DNA from 4 places in the Alteromonas sp. ABD4_190 genome. Region 3 is predicted to be linked to each of the others. Evidence: predicted binding sites of a transcription regulator. Region 3 holds the regulator's gene; each other region holds the start of a gene.
What was found. Region 3 encodes FNR, which switches genes on or off when oxygen is low (the NO sensors DNR and NnrR bind a similar motif). Its sites were predicted from a motif close to TTGATCTAGATCAA; they were not measured.

Region 1: ccoG (cytochrome c oxidase accessory protein CcoG) is a predicted target of FNR. The motif match lies at 1,101-1,114, and genes of this name have one in related genera.
Region 2: ACXAFM_RS10080 (high-potential iron-sulfur protein) is a predicted target of FNR. The motif match lies at 769-782, and genes of this name have one in related genera.
Region 4: clpB (ATP-dependent chaperone ClpB) is a predicted target of FNR. The motif match lies at 676-689, and genes of this name have one in related genera.

What each region holds. Positions count from the first base shown of each region.
Region 1 covers NZ_JBSWWN010000001.1:1,406,298-1,408,505, forward strand. Annotated here, with positions in the region: gene ACXAFM_RS06150 (DUF3016 domain-containing protein) at 1-242, opposite strand, end outside; gene ACXAFM_RS06155 (hypothetical protein) at 350-712, opposite strand; gene ccoG (cytochrome c oxidase accessory protein CcoG) at 1,178-2,208, shown strand, end outside.
Region 2 covers NZ_JBSWWN010000001.1:2,283,024-2,285,231, reverse strand. Annotated here, with positions in the region: gene ACXAFM_RS10090 (zinc ribbon domain-containing protein) at 1-86, shown strand, start outside; gene ACXAFM_RS10085 (flavin reductase family protein) at 79-708, shown strand; gene ACXAFM_RS10080 (high-potential iron-sulfur protein) at 931-1,224, shown strand; gene ACXAFM_RS10075 (amidase) at 1,345-2,208, opposite strand, start outside.
Region 3 covers NZ_JBSWWN010000002.1:8,837-11,044, forward strand. Annotated here, with positions in the region: gene uspE (universal stress protein UspE) at 1-385, opposite strand, end outside; gene fnr (fumarate/nitrate reduction transcriptional regulator Fnr) at 663-1,403, opposite strand; gene ACXAFM_RS17660 (sulfite exporter TauE/SafE family protein) at 1,449-2,108, opposite strand; gene ccoS (cbb3-type cytochrome oxidase assembly protein CcoS) at 2,095-2,208, opposite strand, start outside.
Region 4 covers NZ_JBSWWN010000001.1:563,111-565,318, reverse strand. Annotated here, with positions in the region: gene pgeF (peptidoglycan editing factor PgeF) at 1-632, shown strand, start outside; gene clpB (ATP-dependent chaperone ClpB) at 883-2,208, shown strand, end outside.

The DNA.
Region 1 (2,208 bases), on a different contig from region 3:
ACCGTCATAGACAATACCTGCGATTCCGGCAATTCACTGGCTAATTCAACGATATGCGATTCGAGCTCTTTTAAGGTGCGCTCTCGAAAGCGTTTACGAGATTCGTTAGTCGGCCTCACATCACTGTAAGACTCCGGCTCATCCCACGTAATTTTAACCTCAGCGGCTTGAGTGGGAACAAAAACGGCAAGCCCTATTGCTGCGGCGCAACTTAAAAAGGAAAAAGTACGTAATTTATTCACTTTCATGCTCCTACATTCAATTGATTTAACATCAAGCTAGCAAGCATTACGAAAGGTTTATAACACGCTATTGAGAAAGCGTACTCTCGACACAAAGGCAAATGTGACTATTCAACTTGCATAAATCGTGATTGCTTAATGATTAGGCATAGTTTAGCGCGTTTAGTTCCCGTGAAGTTTGGGTTTATGTCATCTGTTTCGCAATAAGCACGATGAAAGCGTTTAACGCTAGCGCCATCGGTTGTGATTTGTTTGACGTAATCCTGTTGATAGGGCTTTAGTGGGCTTAGCTGGATATTTATTTTGTCTTGTAAGCTATGCAATTCCTTTCGTTCAGGAAGTGTTGCAACAACCGTCAGCCAATTAGAAATAGAGTTTTGAATATCTTCGAAGAGATACTGAACAAAAGAAGATCTCAACACTATGATTAAAACAACAATTTCGGCAGCGATTATAAAAAACCTTAACATGACTTCTCAGCTAATTTTTGACAGATGTTTACGACAAATGGTGCCAATTTATTGAACACATTTAACTACACATGCTCAATAAACTTTTGTTAACTCACACTTTATTTGCGGACACTTTACATCATTTGTACGCTAATTGACCACAAATATTTCCCTACCAATGTATGATACTTTAATGATGCTCAATACAATGGACATAGCTCAAGTGTGTTAAACATGCTTGAACACTCATTTCTATATTAGCAAATATGACGTTCGATAATTTCAACTGATCTTGGCACTGTATCCATACCATTACGCATAGATTCAAGAAAAGAAGAAACCATGAAACTTTCTGAAGTTTCAGTATTGACTGAAATTTTAAAAAGATAGACCATACGCCGTATTATTGATCTATATTAAGTATGACGTGTTGAACGCAGTTATACTGCACAGGCAGTTTGTTACGTCACATAAGGTTAAGCTATGAATGAACAAATACCGGTCAAAAACGTAACACCGGTAAAAGTACATAAACCCAAAGGAGCCATAGAGGGCAAACGGCATGACTCACGCAGCCGTATTTATGTGCGCGCCGTGCAGGGCCCATTGGAGACGTTTAGACGTTTCTTCGGTCTTTTCTTTCTAGCCCTTTTTGCCATTATTCCGTGGATTCAGTACAACGGCCATCAGGCGGTACTGCTTGATATCGGCGAACAGCGTTTTACTATTTTCTCGCTTACCTTGTGGCCTCAAGACCTTACCTTACTGGCCTATATATTCATTGTTTCCGCTTTTGCATTATTCTTTGTCACCACCTTCGCAGGTAGAGTGTGGTGTGGCTTTATGTGTCCACAAACGACATGGGTATATATATACACTTGGTTTGAAGAAAAGTTCGAAGGGCCACGAAACAAGCGTATAGCCCTTGATGCACGCAAGATGGATACCGACAAATTTTTACGTAAAACGGCAAAGCATACTGCTTGGGTTCTGGTAGCATTATTAACTGCGCTAACCTTTGTCGGCTACTTCACCCCCATCGATGCCTTGTTTGTTGACTTTGTCACATTTGACACCAGCTTCTGGGCGGGTTTCTCAGTTATCTTTTTTGCAGTTTGTACCTACGGAAATGCAGGCTATATGCGTGAAATTATGTGCACGCACATTTGTCCTTATGCACGATTCCAATCTGCCATGTTCGACAAAGATACCTTTACCGTATCCTACGATGCAAAACGGGGCGAACAACGCGGTCCACGCCCTCGAAAACTTAGTCACGAGCAGGTGCAGGAGAAAGGCTTAGGTGACTGCATTGACTGTAATTTATGTGTTCAAGTCTGCCCTACCGGTATTGATATTCGCAACGGCCTTCAATACGAATGCATCAACTGCGGTGCTTGTGTTGATGCCTGTAACGGCGTTATGGACAAGATGGGCTATCCCAAAGGCCTGATAAGCTTTACCTCGGAAGAAGAACTTGCTGGCGGTAAAACTCATATATTGCGCCCTAAATT
Region 2 (2,208 bases), on a different contig from region 3:
GTCAGGTGTGCTGCCAACCCATAGAGTTGACCACGTATCAGCATGGTGACGACATTCAAATTGAGGCAGAACGAGAAAATGACTAAGCAGTTTACACGCAGCGATATTGACGAACTTGCTCAGCGATACCGAGCTAATCTAGTCAACAGTTTATCTGGCTTTAAGTCGGCTACTTTGGTGGGTACCACAAACGGGAACACCAACAATTTAGCCATTGTAAGCTCTATCGTTCATGTCGGTGCTAACCCACCACTTATAGGCATGATCATGCGCCCACATACTGTGGTAAGAGATACCCTTAGCAATATAAAGCAACAGGGCTTTTATACGCTAAATCACGTGTCGACTGATTGGGTCGATAAAGCACACCAAACATCTGCCCGTTATGTCCCTGATGAAAGCGAATTTGAAGCAGTGGGTTTAACACCGCTGTTTAGCGAGTCATTTAGTGCGCCGTTTGTTAAAGAAAGTGAAATCAAGATGGGCTTAAAGGTGGCGCAACATTTAAAACTGCTTAACGAAACCGAAATGGTTATTGGAGAGATTCAAGAGCTTCATATGCCAGAGAGCATTATTGATGAAGACGGATACGCCGATATAGAAAAAGCAAACACTGCCTGTATTTCTGGATTAGATAGCTATCATAGCACTAAGCGTGTTGCACAGTTTGCCTACGCCAAACCCGGAGTCCCCCTAGCTAAAAAATGAACTTGTAGCAGATAGAAGGGTCTGATAATTACTATCGGGTATTATTACTCTGAAGTTTATTTAATCTAGATCAAGTGAAAATAAGACATTTCATTCGATCTTTTTTCAAAAAGAGATAGTATTTAAACATTACACAAAACCTGCCTCTTTGGGCAGGTTTTTGCGTTTAAGACACTGAATAAAAAAGAATCATTATCGTTTCTATCTCTTAAGGAGAATGTTATGAAATCTGTAAACCGCCGTGACTTTTTAAAACTGTCTGGCTCTACAGTTATCGGTCTTACATTAGGTGGTGTAGCGTTACGTGCACAAGCTCAAGAACAATTGAGCGCTGATGACCCAACTGCGAAAGCATTAAACTACACACCGTCTTCAACCGTTGAAGGTGCAAAATGTGCAAACTGCATGTACGTGCAGGGAGCCGATGGCGAACAATATCGCCCTTGTAACATTTTCCCTAACAAGCTGGTTAACGCTGATGGCTGGTGTAGCGCGTGGGTTAAAAAGCCAGGCTAAACCATCACTCGCAGCTACATAAACAGCATACATAAATAGAAAAAGCCCCCGATAAGTATCGGGGGCTTTTTAGTTTCAATACTGCTTAACGGACTACACATTCAAACCACGTGCTTTTATCTAGCTGCTCTCATTTAGTCCATTCTGGATGCCCTTTAAGCTCGGGTCATCAAAACGTGTAGGTAAAAGGCCGGGCTTAATGAAAAAGCCATGTTTAGCTTCAAAGACTTTACCTATTTTCAGCACATTTTCATCCTGCCACTTACCTCCGATAAAGCTAATGCCTACTGGAAGGCCTTTCACTTCACCCGCCGGTACTGTGAGATGTGGATACCCCGCTACAGCGGCTAGATAGCCTATACCAATGAAACCCGCTGGCGAATGATCGCCATACACACCGTCAATTAAAAATGAAGGGCTATTTGAAGGTGCAACTAATACATCGACATTGTGTTTTGCTAGCAATGCGTCAATACCATTTTTGCCCGCTGTATCTTGAATAAGACTTAGGGCGCTGTGATACGCTTCGCTATCAATAGGCGCCGCGTCTAGCGACTTTTCAAAAATATCTTGGTTGAATAACGCTAGCTCTCGCTCGGTTTGGTTGTTAAAAGCGATAAGCTCAGATAAATTTCTTACGGGGATCTCTGCTGGCGATCCCGACAAATATTCGTTGATGCTGTGATGGAATTCGCTGAGTAAAACATTGTAAGAGTCGGCCCAAAATGAATCAGGCTGTGAAAAATCACTAATATCCACCAGCGTAGCACCCGATGCTTTCAACTGATTTAGCGCGCTTTCGTAGACGTCAAGTACATGAGGGTTATCACCTTGACGATACCTGACAACGCCAATGCGCTTGCCTTTTAAATCTGTTGCCAACATTTCCGATGAAGGCATGTCAGGTCGATGGGAAGCTGTGTTTTCAGTAGCACTATCACTTGCATCTTCGCCCGCCATTACCGCTGTCATCAGCCATGCGTC
Region 3 (2,208 bases):
CTGTAGGGGTAAAGATCACTGAGGCAAGGTCGTCATGTTTTTTAGTGGCTTTTACCACTAAGTCAATTTGGTTATTAAGGGCGTAATAAATAATCGACTCATAAGTACGGTTGTTCCACTCAACCACAATATCGGTCTCTGAAAAGCCTTGTTCTTTTAGCTGGGCAGATAACCATTTGGCGTGCTCTTTTGTAACGGCATCGCGCATTGATTCACGTTCGTCGGGGCTAAGCATGGTTGTCATATCGTAAGACAAATCATATACCACCATCATAGCGGTAACCGTGGCGCCGGTTTTTGACGCAAGTTCATAGGCACGGCTTAGGGCAGGCTGGTTGTCACGTTCCGCGTCCACCACGGCAAGAATTCGTTTACACTCAATCATAACGTCTCCTCAACTACAAAGCTTTGTATGGCTGTCGACATCGATATTGTTTCAAAACCGTTTACATTAACTATAAACGACATTTAGAAAAACGTGAGTTGTTTTCGATCAAGGATTAAATAATTCGTTGATAAAAAAAGGGCCAATTCGAATGTTACGGGAGCTTTAACGCACAATGGATGGATATCGTGTAACCCAGTGAGGGAATACAGTGAAACTTTAAAGGTTAAAACTAAAAAGCGCGCATGTAGCGCGCTAAAGATACCAGAAGAATAAATTAACCGTTACAGACTACGCTAGGGCCATTTAACGCCTCTAACTTGGTATTTAACCGATCAAAATCCAAAATAGAGATCAATTTACCGTCAACCTTGATAATGTTTTCCTTCTGAAAACGGCTCAGTAAACGGCTAATGGTTTCTATCGTTAAGCCTAAATAGTTTCCAATTTCGTTGCGCGTCATGGTTAAGTGGAATTCTCTATGGGAAAAGCCGCGTTCCTCAAAGCGCTGAGAAAGATGTGAGATAAAATATAATAAACGCTCTTCTGCAGTACGCTTGTTTAAAAGCATGATCATGTCGTGATCTTGTTTTATTTCAGCGCTCATGAAGCTCATGATCTGGTGGCGCAGCTTTGGAAATTGCACTGACATTTCGTCGAGAGTCTCGTAGGGAAGCTCACACACCATGGCTGTTTCTAGCGCAGAGGTGTAGCTTTGGTGTTTGTTCTCTCTTAATGCATCGAAACCGATAATGTCACCAGGAAAGTGGAAACCGGTAATCTGTTCTTCACCTTCGGTATTAGTCACAAATGATTTGAATGAACCGGTTCTCACTGCAAATAGAGAACGGAATTTATCACCAGTTTGAATCAGCGTGTCACCTTTATGAAGCGGCTTCTTGCGTTCAATAATATCGTCAAGAGATTCGATTTCTGTTTTGTTTAACGCCACCGGTAAACACAGGTGACTGAAACTACAGTTTTGACAGTGAATAGAAAATTGGCTTCCTTTGCTCATAATGCACGCTCTGTAAAAGAATACCCGACAATAATACACCCATTTTTAAACGATTGCGCTATGAATAAGATAAGCGGCATATATGGCCATTATTCCTGCAATAATTTGTCTAACATGGTTATGTTGAAAACATCGAACTATATACTGGCTACCAGCGCTTGCGGCGAGCAAGGTGGGTAATGTACCTAAACCGAAGAAGAACATAATAGCAGCGCCTTCTAGCGCATTCCCCGCCGCGAGAGACCAGGTAAGTGTGGAATACACCAACCCGCAAGGAAGCCAACCCCAAATAAAACCATAGGGAATAGCGCTAAAAGGGGTTTTAAAAGGTAAAAAACGCTTAGATAATGGCTGCAGTTTGGAAAATAAACCTTTTCCTGCGTTTTCCAACACCGTTAAACCCGTCCACCATTTGCCTAAATAACAGGCCAGCAACAACAGCATAAGGCCGCTTAGCAAGGATAGGGCATAGTTGGCAAGGGGCACGTAGTCGGCGGCTATTTTGCCAAGCGCCCCGGTTATTGCTCCGGCGATGGTGTAGCTCACTATACGTCCCATGTTATAGGCAAGGGTATAGGGTAGTGCTGAAGCGCCTTTAGGCGATACCATCCTTAGCGCAGCGACAATTCCACCGCACATTCCCACACAGTGAACTCCGCCGGCTAAGCCGATAAGAAAGGCAGAGAAGTAGTTAATCCCTTCCATTTGGCGCTTGGCTTTTGTCTACTTTATTGTCTTGAAGTTGCTTGCGTTGCTCAGCTAGCTTTTTTTCTTCTGGCGGAAGGTCATCGTCAAATAGAATACT
Region 4 (2,208 bases), on a different contig from region 3:
ATTTCGCAGGCTTGAACGTTGGGGCTCACGTGGGGGATGACCTTTTATTAGTTAAAGCCAATAGAAGCCTGATCCCACACAGCGAAAAGATAACGTGGCTAGAGCAAATACACAGCAATCGCGTGGTGTCACTGCCAAGCGTGGATACTACTGCGGATGCAGCGTACTCTTCTTCCAAGTCACACTTTTGTGCAGTAATGACTGCTGACTGTGTGCCCATCCTATTATGTGATGAGAGTGGGCAAGAGGTGGCAGCAGTTCATGCGGGGTGGAAAGGGCTTGAGACTAATATTATTAGAAATGCGGTTGGGCAATTTAACTGCGATGCAAACAAAATCATGGCTTGGATAGGCCCTGCAATTAGCGGCGCTTGCTATGAAGTGGATGCTCAACTGGCGAGTAAATTTCGCCATGTAGCCGGCGCCGTTGCCAATAGTAGTAATGAGGGTAAATACCTTTTAGATTTACCTTTAGTTGCACAGATGCAATTGCAGCAAGCTGGCGTTGGAGATATTACGCAAAGTAACCTGTGTACTTACACTGACGAGGGACGCTTCTATTCGCATCGGAGAGCCACTCATCAAAACAAACGCACAACTGGGCGCATGGTCAGCGTAATAGGTATGCTTTAGATATCTAATCCTATGGGCATTAGTTCTTAGCCCCTTCATTTATTTGCGCTAAATCAAAGTTTCTACAGTATTTGTTATCTTTTTGGCTAACTTTTCAATCTCATACTTGAATCGCAATTGCGCAGCCTACATAACTAGAACATAAGCAATACCAGTCCGCATAGATCATTACCCACTCAGCGAGAGTTAAAATGTTCGTAATCGCGGTGTGTTACCGCAGGTATAGTTGTTCACTTATTAGGTTGAGATTATGAGACTAGATAGATTTACCAGTAAATTTCAGCTCGCAATATCCGATGCTCAATCACTCGCATTGGGGCGAGATCATCAATATATTGAACCTGTCCACTTAATGACTGCCATGCTAAACCAGCAGGGTGGTTCAGTACGCCCGCTACTTGACCAAGCAAACATTAATGTTAATGCGCTTCGTTCTGCTTTGAGTCAGGCTATTGAACGTTTACCTAGAATTGAAGGTATTGGTGGTGATGTTCAATTAAGCAAAGACAGTGGCATTTTACTTAACCTTTGCGACAAGATTGCTCAGCAACGAAAAGACGAATATATAACGTCGGAGATCTTCGTGTTAGCAGCCCTTGAAGATAAAGGGCGATTGGGTGAGATCCTTAAAAGTTTGAATATCACCAAAGACACCATTGAAGGCGCTATCGATGATATGCGTGGCGGACAGAAGGTGACAGACCCTAACGCTGAAGATGTGCGCCAGGCCCTTGAAAAGTACACTACAGACTTAACCGAGCGAGCGGAACAAGGCAAGCTTGACCCAGTGATTGGGCGTGATGACGAAATTCGTCGTACCGTTCAAGTTCTGCAGCGCAGAACCAAAAACAACCCCGTACTTATTGGTGAGCCTGGTGTGGGTAAAACCGCCATCGTTGAGGGATTAGCGCAGCGCATCATTAACGGCGAAGTACCTGAAGGCTTAAAGAACAAGCGCGTTCTTGCCCTAGATATGGGCGCGTTAGTGGCCGGGGCTAAATACCGCGGTGAGTTTGAAGAACGTTTAAAGGCCGTTCTTAACGAATTGGCTAAAGAAGAAGGCCGCGTCATTCTATTCGTTGACGAACTGCACACCATGGTAGGTGCAGGGAAGGGCGATGGCGCCATGGATGCTGGGAATATGCTTAAACCGGCGCTGGCACGCGGTGAACTTCACTGTGTGGGGGCAACCACGCTAGATGAATATCGTCAGTATATTGAAAAAGACGCTGCGCTAGAGCGTCGTTTTCAGAAAGTATTGGTTGAAGAGCCAAGCGTAGAGGACACTATTGCTATTCTTCGAGGCTTAAAAGAGCGTTATGAGCTTCACCACTCGGTAGACATCACGGATCCTGCCATCGTTGCAGCGGCGAGTTTGTCACATCGTTATATTAGTGACCGTCAATTGCCGGATAAAGCCATCGATCTTATTGATGAAGCGGCCTCTAGCATACGTCTGCAAATAGACTCAAAGCCAGAAGATATGGACCGTTTAGAGCGCAGAATTATCCAGCTTAAGTTGGAAGAGCAAGCCCTTGCTAAAGAAACCGATGATGCTAGCCATAAACGCCTTGAA